Linked DNA regions of Kineococcus endophyticus. The protein of the gene in region 1 interacts with the protein of each later gene in a pairwise test. Links are inferred from orthologs where the notes say so. Each region holds a gene or a part of one and is shown in the gene's direction. Other genes may lie near its edges.

Region 1 (8,172 bases):
GGACCCTCGCTCCATCGGCCCGCGCGGCATCAGCGGCGACCTCGAGAGCCTGCTGTTCCCCCTCACCCACGGCACGCTCTGGTACGTGGGCGTCGAGGTGCTCAGCCTGCACGTCGTCCACGACGCGGACGGCCTGGACGCCGGCGGCGTGCAGGCCGAGGTCGACCGCCTCCGGCGACGGCTGGACGGGCTCGCCTCCGAGCCCGCCCTGCCGTTCCGGCGCCTGCGCGACGGGGAGTACCCCGACCGCGCGCTGCGGCCCGACCTCGCCCCCGGGCGTACCGACCTCGCGATCCACCGCGCGGCCGGCTGACCCGCTCAGTGCCCCCGGTCGATCCACTCCTGCAGGTGCGGGGCCTCGTCGCCGATCGTCGTGTCGTCGCCGTGGCCGGTGTGCACGCGCGTCTCCGGCGGCAGCTCCAGCAGCACCGTCCGGATCGACTCCACGATCGTGCCGAAGTCGGAGAACGACCGGCCCGTCGCGCCCGGCCCGCCGGCGAACAGGGTGTCGCCGGTGAAGACGGTCGCCAGGTCCGGCGCGTACAGGCTCACCGCGCCGGGCGTGTGCCCCGGGGTGTGCAGGACGTGCAGGTCGGTGCCGGCGACCGAGACGACCTGCCCGTGGGCGAGGTCGGTCGTCGCGACGCCCGGGTGCGTCAACTCCCACACGGGCCGGTCGGCCGGGTGCAGCAGGACCGGCACCGGGTGCTCACCGGTGGAGAACCGCTGCGCCAGCGCCGGGGCCTGCCGCACGTGGTCGTCGTGGGCGTGGGTGCAGACGACGGCCAGCAACCGGCGGTCCCCGATCGCGGCGGCGATGGCGTCCACGTCGTGCGGGGCGTCCAGGACGAGGACCTGTTCGTCGTCGCCGAGCAGCCAGACGTTGTTGTCGACGTCGAACGTCTGCCCGTCCAGGGAGAAGGTCCCGGACGTGACGAGGTGCTCGACCCGGGCGCTCAGAAGACCACCACCGAACGCAGCACGTCGCCGCTCTTCATCGTGGCGAACGCCTCCTCCACGTCGTCCAGCCCGATGCGCTCGGACACGAACGCGTCCAGCGGCAACCGGCCCGCGGCGTGCAGTTCCAGCAGCTGCGGGAAGTCCCGCTCGGGCAGGCAGTCGCCGTACCAGGACGACTTCAGCGCCCCGCCGCGCCCGAAGACGTCGAGCAGCGGCACCTCCAGCGTCATCTCCGGCGTCGGCACCCCGACGAGGACGACGGTCCCGGCCAGGTCGCGGCCGTAGAACGCCTGCCGCCACGTCTCGGGCCGGCCCACGGCGTCGATGACGACGTCGGCGCCGAAGGAGTCGGTCAGCTCGGCGATGGCCGCGACGACCCCGGCCTCGTCCAGACCGGCGGAGTTCACGGTGTGCGTGGCACCCAGCTTCTGCGCCCACGCCAGCTTCTTGTCGTCGATGTCGACGGCGATGACGCGGCGGGCCCCGGCCAGGACGGCGCCGGCGACGGCCGCGCACCCGACGCCGCCGCAGCCGATGACGGCGACGGTGTCGCCGCGCTGGACGGGGGCGGTGTTGACGGCGGCGCCGATGCCGGCCATGACACCGCAGCCCAGCAGGCCCGCGACGGCCGGGTCCCAGCTGTCGCCGAGCACCGAGGTGTCGATCTTCGTGGCCTGCCCGGCGGCGACGAGCGTCTTGGGGGTGAAGGCGCCGATGCCCAGGGCGGGGGACAGGGGGGTGCCGTCGGTGAGCGTCATCGACTGCGTCGCGTTGTGGGTGGCGAAGCAGTACTGCGGCCGGCCCCGCTTGCAGGCGCGGCACTGCCCGCAGACGGCGCGCCAGTTCAGGACGACCGGGTCACCCACGGCGAGGTGCGTGACGCCGTCGCCGACGGCCGAGACGGTGCCCGCGGCCTCGTGGCCGAGCAGGAAGGGGTAGTCGTCGTTGATGCCCCCCTCGCGGTAGTGCAGGTCGGTGTGGCAGACGCCGCACGCGGCGACGTCCACGACGACCTCGCCGGCGACGGGTTCGGGCACCACGATGTCGACGGTCTCGACGGGTGCGCCCTTGGTGCGGGAGATGACTGCGGGAACGGTCCAGGCCATGGCGGCGACCCTAACGACGCGCCCGGACACGGTCGAGCCGCCGGTAGCCTGGAGCCCGTGACCCTCCACCTGCACGACAGCGCCGCCGGCGCGGTGCGCGAGTTCGCGCCGCTCGTCCCCGGGCAGGTCGGCATGTACGTCTGCGGCCCCACGCCGCAGGGGTCCCCCCACCTCGGTCACGTCCGCAGCCAGGTCGTCTTCGACGTCCTGCGCCGCTGGCTGGAACGCTCCGGCCTGCGCGTGACGGCCGTGCGCAACGTCACCGACATCGACGACAAGATCCTCACCAAGGCCGCCGAGGCCGGGGACGAGTGGTGGGCCCACGCCTACCGCTACGAGCGCGAGTTCGCCGCCGCGTACGACGCCCTCGGCGTCCTGCCGGCCACGGTAGAACCCCGCGCCACCGGGCACGTCCCCGAGATGGTCGAGCTCATCGACCGGCTGATCACCCGGGGTCACGCCTACGCGGCGCAGGACGGCTCCGGCGACGTCTACTTCGACGTCCGCTCCTGGCCCGCCTACGGCGAGCTGACGCACCAGCGCCTCGACGACATGGAACCGGCCACCGACGCCGACCCCCGCGGCAAGCGCGACCCGCGCGACTTCGCGCTCTGGAAGGGCACGAAACCCGGCGAGCCCGCCACGGCGTCCTGGGCCACCCCCTGGGGACGGGGCCGGCCCGGCTGGCACCTGGAGTGCTCGGCGATGATCGGGCGCTACCTCGGCCCGCGCTTCGACATCCACGGCGGCGGTCTGGACCTGCGCTTCCCGCACCACGAGAACGAGCAGGCGCAGTCGCGCGCGGCGGGCGACGGGTTCGCCAACTTCTGGCTGCACAACTACTTCGTGACGATGTCCGGCGAGAAGATGAGCAAGTCGCTCGGCAACGTCCTGGGGATCCCGCACCTGCTGCGCAGCCACCGCGCGGTCGTCCTGCGCTACTACCTCGTCTCCGGGCACTACCGGACGCACCTGGAGTGGTCGGAGGGCTCCCTCACCGAGTCCGAGGCCGCGTACTCGCGGCTGGAGGGTTTCGTCCGCCGGGCGGCCGAGCGGCTCGGGTCGGCGGGGGAGGCCGGGCAGGTGCCGGACGCGTTCGCCGCGGCGATGGACGACGACCTCGCGACGCCGGCGGCGCTCGCCGTCCTGCACGACACCGCGCGGGCCGGGAACTCGGCCCTCGCGGCCGGGGACGACGCGGCGCTGCGGACGGCGCTGGAGCACGTGCGCGCCGGGCTCGACGTGCTCGGACTGGACCCGTTCGCCCACCCCTGGGTGGAGCAGGCCGGTGGGTCCGACGGGGCGCGGGCGGCACTCGACGTCCTCGTGCGCGCCCAGCTGGACCAGAGGGCGGCCGCCCGCGCCGCCCGGGACTTCGCGACCGCCGACGCGGTCCGCGACTCCCTCAAGGACGCGGGCATCGTGATCGAGGACACGCCCACCGGAGCCCGGTGGGTCCTGGAAGGTGAGCAGTAGTGGCAGGGAACAGCCAGCGCCGCGGCGCGGTCAGCAAGGGCAAGAAGGGCCCCACCGCGGGCAGCGGCGGCAAGAACCGCCGGTCCCTGGAGGGCAAGGGCCCGACGCCGAAGGCGAGCGACCGCCCGTACCACCCCGCGGCCAAGGCGGCGAAGAAGGCCGCCCACCGCGCGGTGACGACCAACGCCCGTCCGGGGGGTCGTCCTCCGGTGCGCCGCAAGGCGTCCGGTGAGACGGAGTGGATCGCAGGCCGGAACTCCATCGTCGAGGCGCTGCGCGCGGAACTGCCCATCACGGGCATCTACGTCGCCTCCCGCATCGAGACCGACGACCGCGTCAAGGAGATCCTCGCCGCGGCCGGCAACCGGGGCATCCCGCTGCTGGAGGCCTCGCGGCAGGACCTCGACCGGTTCACCGAGAACGCCGTCCACCAGGGCGTGGCGGCCACCGTGCCGCCGTACGCGTACAAGCACCCGATGGACCTGCTCGACTCCGCCGCCGACTCCGGGCGCCCGGCCCTCGTCGTGGCGCTCGACGGGGTCACGGACCCGCGCAACCTCGGAGCCGTCGTCCGGTCCGTCGCGGCCTTCGGCGGGAACGGCGTCGTCGTGCCCGAACGGCGCGCGGCGGGCATGACGGCCTCGGCGTGGAAGACGTCGGCCGGCGCCGCCGCCCGCGTCCCCGTCGCCCGCGCGACGAACCTCGTCCGCGCGATCGAGGAGTACCAGAAGGCGGGGTTGTTCGTCGTCGGCCTCGACGCCGACGGGGACGTCGACCTGCCCGAGCTGCGCCTGGCCGACGGCCCGCTCGTCGTCGTCGTCGGTGCCGAGGGGGCGGGGCTGTCCCGCCTGGTCCGGGAGAAGTGCGACCAGGTCGTGAGCATCCCGATGGCCGCGGCTGTCGAGTCCCTCAACGCCGGTGTCGCCGCGGGCATCGCCCTCTACGAGGTCGCGCGCCACCGGTGAGCCTGGACGTCTTCCTCACGCGGTGGTCCGGCGGCGCCGAGGTCCCGCTGGACCCGGCGGCCGTCCGGGCCGTCGTGGAACCGCTGGCCTCCGAACGCGACCCGGAGCACCTCTTCGTCCGCGTCGAGACGCCCGACGGGTCGGCCGACGTGTACGGGTACGGCGAACCGTTCGACTCGCTCATGGTCGAGCTCGACGGAGAGGACGAGGTGCTGCGCTTCGTCCTGGACCTCGCGCGCGCCGCGGGGGCCGTGCTGGCGCCCACCGACCCGCCCGTGGCCGTACCGGACGAGGCGCTGCTGGCGGACCTGCCGGCCGACCTGCGCGACGGGGCCGTCGTGGTCCGCACCGTCGACGACCTCGCCGAGTTCCTCCGGTCCTGACCCGCACCCTCCCACCCCCCCGCAGTCCCGAGGAGCCGACGTGACCCCCCGCTTCCCCGACGGTGAGCTCGACGGGCTCCGCGCCCGCGGCGCCGGCCACACGGCGACGGAGATCGCCCAGCAACCCGGCCTGTGGCCGGAGGTGGCCGACCTCGTCGGCGGGGACCACGCGACGGCGTCCTGGCTGGCGCCCCTGCTGGCCCGCGAGGACCTGCGCGTCGTCCTCACGGGGGCGGGCACGTCCGCGTTCGTCGGGCAGGTGCTCGCGCCCGCGCTGACCCGCCTGCTCGGCCGAGCCGTCGAGGCCGTCGCGACAACGGACCTGCTCGCCGATCCCGCCGGGACGCTGCCCGGGCGGCCGACGCTGCTCGTCTCCTTCGCCCGGTCCGGCGACAGCCCGGAGAGCGTGGCCGCCGCCGCGGTCGCGGACGCCGCGCTGGAGGAGGTCCACCACCTCGTCGTCACCTGCAACGCGGACGGCCGGCTGGCCGCGGCGCTCGCCAGCCGCGCGGACGCCCGCGTCGTCGTGCTGCCCCCAGCGACGAACGACCGCGGGTTCGCGATGACCTCGAGCTTCACCTCGATGCTGCTCGCCGCCCGGCTGCTGCTGGCCCCGGGCGCACCGGTTCCCGTCGCCGAGCTCTGCGCCGCCGCCGAGACGGCCCTGCGGTCGGCGGGGGAGCTCGCCGCCGTCGCCGCCCGCGGCCACGACCGCGTCGTGCTGCTGGGCAGCGGCCCCCTCGCCGGGCTGGCGCGGGAGGCCTCGCTCAAGCTCCTCGAACTGACCGCGGGCGCCGTCGTGGGGTTGCACGACACGGCGCTCGGCGTCCGCCACGGCCCGAAGTCGTTCCTGCGCGCGGGGACCCTGGCGGTCGTGTTCCGGTCCGGCGACGCGTACACCCGGCGGTACGACGACGACATCGCCGCCGAACTGCGCGCGGCGCTCGGCGAGCGCGACGTCCTCGTCGTCGACCCGGCGCTGCCCGACGGCGTCCCGGACGACCTGCGCGCCCTGCCCGCGGCCGTCACCGCCCAGCTGCTCGCCCTGCGGTTCGCCCTCGCCGGCCCCGGGACACCGGACGACCCGTTCCCCGGCGGGGAGGTGAACCGGGTCGTCCAGGGGGTCACCGTCCACCCGTGGCAGCCGTGAGCGCCGCGCCCGCCGGGGTGTTCCTCGGCGTCGACGGCGGCGGCACGAAGACGGCGCTCTGCGTCCTGACGCAGGAGGGCTCCGTCCTCGCCGAACTGGTGGCGCCGAGCTGCTACCACCTCGAGGGCGACGGGACGACCGACGTCACCCGCGACGTGCTGTCCGCGGCCGTCACCACGGTGTGCGAGCTGGCGGGCACCGCCCCGGGCGAGCTGACCCACGCGTTCTTCGGCCTGCCCGCCTACGGCGAGGTGGCCGCAGACGTCCCCGTCCTCGACGCCCTGCCCGCCGACCTGCTCGGTCACGACCGGTACGCCGTCGACAACGACGTCGTGGCCGGCTGGGCCGGCTCCCTCGGCGGGATCGACGGCATCGGCGTCGTCAGCGGCACGGGGTCCATCGCCTACGGCCGCAACGGGTCGCGCGCCGCCCGGGTGGGGGGCTGGGGTGAGGGGTTCGGGGACGAGGGGTCCGGGCACTGGCTCGGTCTGCGGGCCCTGCAGGAGTTCTCGCGGATGAGCGACGGCCGCCGGGCCCCGGGTCCGCTGCTGGACGTCCTGCGCGAGCACCTCGCCCTGAGCACCGACCTGGAACTCGTCGACGTCGTCCTCAACCGCTGGCGCCGCTCCCGGCGGGAGGTCGCGGCGTTGTCCCGTCCGCTCGTCGAGGCGGCCCGGCGCGGGGACGCCGTCGCCGCGGGTGTGCTCGAGGAGGCCGCCGCCGAACTCGTGGACCTCGTCGTCGCGGTGCGGGCCCGTGCGGGTTTCCCCGACGACGCGGTCGTCCCGGTGTCGCGGTCCGGCGGGGTCCTCGCCGTCCCGGAGGTGGCCGAGGGTTTCGCCCGGAGGTTGTCGGCGCTGGGCGGGTACGACGTGCGCTCGCCCCGGTTCGAACCGTCCCGGGGCGCGGCTCTGCTGGCCGCGCGGTTGGCCGGGCGGCCGCTGTCCGAGGACTCCCTGGCCCGGGTGGAGGCCACGGTCGCCGTGGTGGTCGACGCGACGGGGGGCGTGGCACACTGAGCGGCGCGGCGACGGGGCGCCGAAGGTATTTCAATCTGCAACTATCTGCTACGATCGCGGGATGACCGAGCAGAACCCCCGCTGGCTGACCTCCGACGAACGACGGGTCTGGCTGCGGCTCAGCGCGCTCATGGAACTGCTCCCGGCCGCGCTCGACGCCCAGCTGCAGCGGGACGCCGACCTCACGAAGACGGCCTACCTGACCCTGGCGATGCTGTCCGAGGAACCCACCCGCAGTCTGCGCATGAGCGAACTGGGCGCCCGCTCCAACGCCAGCCCTTCGCGCATCTCCCACGTCGTGTCGCGGCTGGAGAAGGACGGCTGGGTGCGCCGGGAGAAGAGTCCCTGCGACGGCCGCGGCCAGGTCGCCATCCTCACCGACGCCGGCTGGGACAAGGTCGTCGCCTCCGCGCCCGGGCACGTCGAACGCGTCCGCCAGCTCGTCCTGGATCCCCTCGACGCCGACGACCTCGGCCGCCTCGACGCCGTCATGGTGAAGCTGCTCGACGTCCTGGACCCGGACGCCAAGTTCGCCGCCACCGCCCTGGCCCGCCAGGTCTGACGCACGAGAGGGGCTCCGGGGTGACGTTCCCCCGGGGCCCCTCTCGCGTGGCGGTGCTCAGACGTGGTCGCGCCAGGAGTGCTCGGGTTCGTACCCGAGCAGGCGGCGGGCCTTGTCGATCGAGAGCAGCGTCTCGTGCTCGGCGAGTTCCTTGCGCACCTCGACGTCCGGGTAGACCTCGGCCATGAGCGAGGCCGAGGACCGCGTCATGACGGTGTCGGCGTTGGCGACGATGCACACCTCCACGCCCGGCCCCCTGCGCTGCAGGGCCTTGCGCACGGCCTGGGCCCCGTCGCGGGCGTCGATGTAACCCCACAGGTTCCACTTGCGCAGCCGTGGGTCGGCGTCGAACGAGGGGAACCGCGCGTAGTCCTCGACGTGCATGACGTTGGAGAACCGCAGCCCCGTCATCGTCAGCTCCGGCTCCCACCGGCAGAAGTGGTGGGCCATCTCCTCCTCGAGCGACTTCACGAGGGAATACGTGGACTCCGGGCGCACCCGGTACTCCTCGTCCAGTGGCGCGTACGGCGGGGGAGCGGCGTCGAAGGGCA
Region 2 (6,835 bases), on another replicon or contig:
TTCACGCTCCTCGCCGTCCACGCCGACGCACCCGGCACGATCGTCGGCGCCCGCCGGAACTCCCCGCTCGTCGTCGGCCTCGGCGACGGTGCGAACTACCTCGGCTCCGACGTCGCCGCGTTCATCGCCTCGACGCGCGACGCGCTCGAGCTCGGCCAGGACCAGGTCGTCACGATCACCCCCGACAGCGTGGTCGTCACCGGGTTCGACGGGTCGCCCGCGCAGGGTCGCCGGTTCCACGTCGACTGGGACGCCGCGGCCGCCGAGAAGGGGGGTTTCCCGTCCTTCATGGCCAAGGAGATCCACGACCAGCCGCAGGCCATCGCCGACACCCTCCTCGGCCGCGTCGACGCGAACGGGCGGTTGCAGCTGGACGAGATGAACATCTCCGAGGCGGAACTGCGGACGATCGACAAGATCGTCGTCATCGCCTGCGGCACCGCCGCCTACGCGGGCCAGGTCGCGAAGTACGCCATCGAGCACTGGTGCCGGATCCCCGTCGAGGTCGAACTCGCCCACGAGTTCCGCTACCGCGACCCCGTCGTCTCCGAGCGCACGCTCGTCGTCGCGATCTCCCAGTCGGGGGAGACGATGGACACGATCATGGCCGTCCGGCACGCCCGCGAGCAGGGCGCCAAGGTGCTCGCGATCTGCAACACGAACGGGTCGACGATCCCGCGCGAGTCCGACGCGGTGCTCTACACGCACGCGGGCCCCGAGATCGCCGTCGCCTCGACGAAGGCGTTCCTCGCCCAGATCACCGCCTGCTACCTGCTCGGTCTGTTCCTGGCCCAGCTGCGCGGCAACAAGTTCTCCGACGAGGTGGCCGAGGTCCTCGCGCAGCTGCACGAGATCCCGGGTCAGGTCCGCCAGGTCCTCGACGGCCTCGAGCAGGTCCGCGAGATCGCCCGCTACATGGCCGACACCCGCTCGGTGCTGTTCCTCGGCCGGCACGTCGGCTACCCCGTGGCGATGGAGGGGGCGCTGAAGTTGAAGGAACTCGCCTACATCCACGCGGAGGGTTTCGCGGCGGGCGAGCTGAAGCACGGGCCCATCGCCCTCGTCGAACCCGGTCAGCCGGTGTTCGTCGTCGTGCCGAGCCCGCGCGGACGGGACTCGTTGCACTCCAAGGTCGTCTCGAACATCCAGGAGGTCCGCGCGCGCGGGGCGCGGACGCTCGTCATCGCCGAGCACGGCGACACGGCCGTCGAACCGTACGCCGACGTCGTCATCCGCGTGCCCCGGACGTCCACGCTGCTCTCGCCCCTGCTGGCGGTCGTGCCGCTGCAGGTCTTCGCCTGCGAACTGGCGACCGCCAAGGGCCTCGACGTCGACCAGCCGCGCAACCTCGCCAAGTCCGTCACGGTGGAGTGACCCCCGCCGTCGGGTGGCCGCGAGCCGCGTGGGAACGTGACGCCCGCGGACGCCGTCGGCGGAGGGACAGCACTGGTGATCATCGGCATCGGGATCGACGTCGTGGACGTCGCCCGTTTCAGACGTCAGGTCGAGCGCACGCCGCTCCTGCTCGAACGGCTCTTCGGCGACGGTGAACGCGGCCTGCCCGCGGAGTCGCTCGCGGCGCGGTTCGCGGCCAAGGAGGCCGTCGCCAAGGCGCTCGGCGCGCCCGTCGGCCTCGTGTGGCGCGACGTCGTCGTCGAGCGCGAGGACGGGCACCGGCCGGAGATCGTCGTGCGGGGCAGCGCGAAGAAGATCGCCAAGGAGATGGGTGTGGCCACCTTCCACCTGTCCCTGTCGCACGACGCGGGCATCGCGACCGCCATGGTGGTCGCCGAGTCGAAGTGACCTCCACGTGAGCACGGTCCCCGGGGAGCGCCCGGGCGCGCGTCCGGGGAGGGTGGGCCCGTGATCCCCGCGCTCCGCACCGAGGACGTCCGCCGCACCGAGGCCGCCGCCCTGGCGGCCCTGCCCCCGGGCACCCTCATGCAGCGCGCCGCGTCGGCCCTCGCCGTCGCGTGCGCGGACGTCCTGCGCGAGAGCACGGGCGGTGTCACCGGTCGCACGGTCGTCGTGCTGGCCGGGCCGGGGGACAACGGCGGGGACGCGCTGTTCGCCGCGGCCCGGCTCGCCCGCCGCGGCGTCGCCGTCACCGCGCTGCTCACCGCCGACCGCGTGCACGACGAGGCCCTCGCCGACGCGCACCGCGCCGGGGTCCGCAGCCGCGCGTGGCGCACCGGCGACGAGGACGTCTGCGCCGCAGCCGACCTGCTCCTGGACGGCATCGCCGGGATCGGCGGCCGCGGGGGCCTGCGACCCGCGTTCGAGGGCCTGTCCGCGCTCGACGGTCCCGCCGTCGTGGCCGTCGACCTGCCGTCGGGCCTCGACGCCGACACCGGTGCGGTGACGGGGGAGGTGCTCGCCGCCGACCTCACCGTGACGTTCGGCACGGCGAAGCCCGTGCACCTGCTCGGCCCGGCCGCGGCGCTGTGCGGGCGGCTGCTCGTCGCCGACATCGGCCTGACCGACCTGCCCGCGGCGGCCGTCGAACGCGTCGAGCCCGCCGACGTCGCGGCGCGTTGGCGCCGGCCCCGGCCCTCGGACGACAAGTACTCCCGCGGCGTCGTCGGCGTCGTCGCGGGGGGACCGGACTACACCGGGGCGGCCGTCCTCGCCGTCGAGGCCGCCGTCCGCGCGGGCGCCGGGATGGTCCGGTACGTGGGGCCGGCGCACCCGACCGAGCTCGTCCGGCACGCCCGGCCCGAGGTCGTCGCCGGCCCGGGGCGCGTGCAGGCGTGGGTGCTGGGCCCGGGGGTGTCCCCGGACGACCCCGAGCAGCAGGCCCGCGTCCGGGAGGCCCTGGCGGGCGGCGAACCGGCCGTGGTCGACGCCGGGGCGCTCGCGGACCTGCCCGCGCTCGGGCCGCAGCACGTGCTCACCCCGCACGCCGGGGAGCTGGCGCGCCTCCTCGGGACGGAACGGTCCGCCGTGGAGGCCGACCCGCTCACCCACGCCCGCCGCGTCCACGAGGAGACGGGCGCGACCGTCCTGCTCAAGGGGACGGTGACGACCGTCGTCGGCGCCCGGGTCCTCACCGCGGCCGCCGCACCCGCCTGGCTCGCGACCGCGGGTGCCGGGGACGTGCTCGCCGGGATCCTCGGCACCGCGCTCGCGGGTCTGCGCGACCCGCGAGACCCCGAGGCCGTCGCGTTCGCCGCCGCCGACGCCGCCGTCCTGCACGGCCGGGCCGCAGCGCTCGCCTCCGCCGGCGGGCCCCTCGCCGCGCTCGACGTCGCGCAGGCCGTCCCGGCCGCGCTGACGTCGCTGCCGGGGTGGGACGCGCCCTGAGCCCTGTCGGGCGCTGACGCCCCCGTGCCCACGACAGCGCGGGGACGGCGGGCGTGGGGTCGACGGGTGCCGGGCCGGGCCGGTGGGGGCGCGGGTACCGTCGGGGACGTGGACCTGCCCACCGAGCTGCCGGCCGTGGCGCTCGTCGACCTCGACGCGGTCGCCCACAACGTCGGTGTGGTGCGCAGCCGCGTCGCCCCGGCCGCCGTCATGGCCGTCGTCAAGGCCGACGCCTACGGGCACGGCCTCGTCCCCGTCGCCCGCGCGGCCCTCGCCGGGGGCGCGAGCTGGCTCGGCGTCGCCCACGTCCACGAGGCGCTGGCCCTGCGGGACGCCGGGATCGACGCCGACGTGCTGGCCTGGATCCTCACCCCCGGCACCGACCTGCTCCCCGCCGTGGAGGCGGGGGTCGACCTGTCCGTGGCCGCCACCTGGTCGCTCGAGGCCGTCGTCGCGGCGGCCCGGGCCGGCGGGCGGCGCGCCCGCGTCCACCTCGAGGTCGACACCGGGATGTCGCGCGGAGGCTCCTCCCCGTCCGAGTGGCCCGCGCTGCTGGACGCCGTCGCCAAGCACGTCGACGCGGGTGACGTCGAGGTCCGCGGCACCTGGGCGCACTTCGCCAGCGCCGACGTCCCGGCCGACCCCTCCGTGCCCGCCCAGCTCGAGGCCTTCGAGGCGGCGCTCGCGACCGCCCACGAGCACGGCGTCGACCCGGGCCTGCGCCACCACGCCAACTCGGCGGCCGCGTTCTTCGTCCCGCAGGCGCGCTACGACCTCGTCCGCGCCGGCCTCGCCGTCTACGGCCTCAGCCCCGCCCCCGACCTCGCGTCCGGCGCCGAGCTCGGCCTCGTCCCCGCGATGACGCTCGCCGCGCGGCTCGCGCACGTGCGGCGGGTGCCGGCCGGGGCGGGCGTCTCCTACGGCCTGACCTACACCGTGCCCGCCGACACGACCCTCGGTCTGGTGCCGCTGGGCTACGGCGACGGCGTCCCGCGGCACGCCTCCTGGGACGGGGAGCGTTCCGGGGAGGTCCTCGTCGCCGGGGCCCGGCGGCGCATCGCCGGTCGCGTCTGCATGGACCAGGTCGTCGTCGACCTCGGTGACGAGGCGGCGCTGCCCGGGGACCCGGCCGTCGTCTTCGGCCCCGGCGGCGACGGGGAGGCCACGGCCGACGACTGGGCGCAGGCCGCCGGGACGATCTCCTGGGAGGTCGTCACCCGCATCGGCGCCCGCGTCCCCCGCCGCCACACCGGGACGGCCGGCGTCCCGCAGCCCCCGGAGGTCCCCGCGTGAGGCCCACCCTGCCCACCCTGCCGACGCTGCCCGTCCGTCGGCGCCCCCTGCGCCGGCGCACGAGCGACCGGCGCGAGGAGCTGCTCCCGCTCACGGGCAGCCCCGTCGAGGTCGTCACCGACGACGGCGCCCGGCTGCACGTCGAGGTCGACGAGCTCGACCGCCCGGCCACGACCGGTGCGGGTCCGGCGCCGACGGTCGTGCTGTGCCACGGCTACGCCCTGACGGCCGACTGCTGGCACTTCCAGCGCCTCGCGCTGCGCGGCCGGTACCGGCTCGTCCTGCCCGAGCTGCGCGGTCACGGCCGGTCCGGCCGCGGCCCCGACGGACCCGTGGGCGTCGCCCGCCTCGCCGACGACCTCGGGCAGGTCCTCGACGCCGTCGCCCCCGACGGACCCGTCGTCCTCGTCGGGCACTCCCTGGGCGGCATGACCGTCATGGAGCTCGCCGCCCGCCGGCCCGACCTGCTGCCCCGGATCGCCGCCGTCGCCCTCGTGGCGACGTCGGCGGGCGGGCTCGCGGCCGTCGACCACGGGCTGCCGCTGCTGGGGCACCACCTCGTGCACTGGGCCGAGCTGGCCCTGGAGCGGGCGGGGGGCCGCTACGAGGTCCTCGAACGCAGCCGCCGCGTCGGGGCCGACCTCGAGCAGCGGCTCGTGCGGCACTGGAGCTTCGCCGGGCCGGTCGCGCCCGAGCTCGTCCGGCTCAGCGCCCGGATGATGGCGCAGACGCCCGTCGACGTCATCGCCGACCTGCTGCCCGCCTTCGCCACCCTCGACGAGCGGGAGGCGCTCGCGGGCCTGGCGGGCCGCCCCGTCCTGGTCGTGGCCGCCGAGCGGGACCTCATGACCCCGGCCGCCCACGGCCGGGGGATCGCCGACGCCCTGCCCGAGGCCGAGCACGTGCTCGTCCGCGGGGCCGGGCACCTCGTCATGCTCGAGCACCCCGGGGTGGTGACGTCCCGCCTGGAGCGGCTGCTGGCGCGGGCCGCCGACGCGTCCGGTCCGCCGGCCGCGACGCACGAGGTCGTGGTCCCCCTGGCCCGTCGAGGACGCCGGAGGCGCGCGTGAGCACCGAGCACCTGCTGCGGACGCCCGAGGAGACGACGGCGTTCGGCGAGCGCGTGGGGCGTCAGTTGCGCGCCGGTGACCTCGTCCTGCTGTCCGGGGACCTCGGCGCCGGCAAGACGACGTTCACCCGCGGGCTGGCGGCCGCGCTCGGCGTGCGCGGGCCGGTGACGTCCCCGACGTTCGTGATCGCGCGCGAGCACCCGTCCCTCGTCGGCGGGCCGGTGCTCGTCCACGTCGACGCCTACCGCCTCGGGTCCCTCGCCGAGGTCGACGACCTCGACCTCGACACCGCGGCCGAGGAGGCCGTGACCGTCGTGGAGTGGGGGCGCGGGCTGGTGGAGGAGATCGCGGGGGACCGGCTCGAGGTCGACCTGCGGCGCCCCACCGGGGCGGCCCCCTCCACCGACGGGGCGGGGGAGGACCCCGAGGCCGGGGCCCCCGTCGAACCGCGGCGCGCGGTCGTGCGCGGCGTCGGCGAGCGCTGGGCGGGGGTGGACCTCGCGTGAGCGGACGGCAGGGGTCGCTGGCCGAGCGGACCGACGACGACCGCGTCCACGGCTTCGCCCGGCGGCACGCCGTCCGGCCCCGTACGGGAGTGCTCGTCGTGCACGGCTTCACGGCCACACCGCTGTCCGTGGCGGCGTGGGCCGAGGAGTTCCACGCGGCGGGGTTCGACGTCGAGGTCCCGCTGCTGCCCGGGCACGGCACCACCGCCGCGGACTGCGACCGCACGACGTGGGCCGACTGGCTCGGGGCGGCGCAGGCCGCGCTGGACCGGCTGGACCACGAGGTCGTCCTCGTGGCCGGCATCTCGATGGGCGGTGGCCTGGCGCTGCGGCTGGCCGAGCTGCGCCCGGACCGTGTGCACGGCCTCGTGCTGGCCAACCCGGCCGTGCTCCTGGAGCCGTGGAAGCTGGCGGCGGTGCAGGTGCTGGGCCGGGTCCTGCCGCGCTGGCCCGGCGTGGCCGGGGACCTGCAGGACACGACCGCCCAGGTGCTGGCCTACGACACGACGCCGTTGCGCGCGCTCGTCTCGCAGGCCGCGGGGTGGCGCGACGTGCGGCGCGACCTCGCGCTCGTCCGGCAGCCGCTGCTGCTCCTGCGCTCGCGCGTCGACCACGTCGTGCCCGCCGCCTCCGCGCGCGCCGTCCTGGCCGGGGTGTCCTCGG

The links. Proteins that work in one complex are often made in the same cells at the same time.
Region 2: the proteins of rlmB (region 1) and AB1207_RS05770 interact in binary tests that used the Escherichia coli proteins (3 or more experiments, as listed by UniProt). The link is inferred for Kineococcus endophyticus from one-to-one orthologs.

What each region holds. Positions count from the first base shown.
Region 1 is NZ_JBFNQN010000021.1:21,343-29,514, reverse strand. The notes cover bases 2,525-5,524. They hold rlmB (23S rRNA (guanosine(2251)-2'-O)-methyltransferase RlmB), read left to right. Parts: upstream 2,525-3,541; coding sequence 3,542-4,507; downstream 4,508-5,524. Other genes in these bases: AB1207_RS23300 (SIS domain-containing protein), read left to right, coding at 4,931-5,524; AB1207_RS23305 (hypothetical protein), read left to right, coding at 4,504-4,890; cysS (cysteine--tRNA ligase), read left to right, coding at 2,525-3,542. Also shown: AB1207_RS23330 (NAD(P)H-dependent oxidoreductase), read left to right, coding at 1-313; AB1207_RS23325 (MBL fold metallo-hydrolase), read right to left, coding at 319-960; AB1207_RS23320 (S-(hydroxymethyl)mycothiol dehydrogenase), read right to left, coding at 957-2,066; more of cysS, read left to right, coding at 2,124-2,524; more of AB1207_RS23300, read left to right, coding at 5,525-6,040; AB1207_RS23295 (N-acetylglucosamine kinase), read left to right, coding at 6,028-7,059; AB1207_RS23290 (MarR family winged helix-turn-helix transcriptional regulator), read left to right, coding at 7,121-7,621; AB1207_RS23285 (NAD-dependent epimerase/dehydratase family protein), read right to left, coding at 7,679-8,172. UniProt on the Escherichia coli protein: Specifically methylates the ribose of guanosine 2251 in 23S rRNA.
Region 2 is NZ_JBFNQN010000003.1:313,877-320,711, forward strand. Bases 1,259-4,083 are described here. They hold AB1207_RS05770 (NAD(P)H-hydrate epimerase), read left to right. Parts: upstream 1,259-1,863; coding sequence 1,864-3,303; downstream 3,304-4,083. Other genes in these bases: glmS (glutamine--fructose-6-phosphate transaminase (isomerizing)), read left to right, coding at 1,259-1,374; AB1207_RS05765 (holo-ACP synthase), read left to right, coding at 1,450-1,803; alr (alanine racemase), read left to right, coding at 3,412-4,083. Outside these bases: more of glmS, read left to right, coding at 1-1,258; more of alr, read left to right, coding at 4,084-4,596; AB1207_RS05780 (alpha/beta hydrolase), read left to right, coding at 4,593-5,666; tRNA (adenosine(37)-N6)-threonylcarbamoyltransferase complex ATPase subunit type 1 TsaE, read left to right, coding at 5,663-6,172; AB1207_RS05790 (alpha/beta hydrolase), read left to right, coding at 6,169-6,835. UniProt on the Escherichia coli protein: Bifunctional enzyme that catalyzes the epimerization of the S- and R-forms of NAD(P)HX and the dehydration of the S-form of NAD(P)HX at the expense of ADP, which is converted to AMP.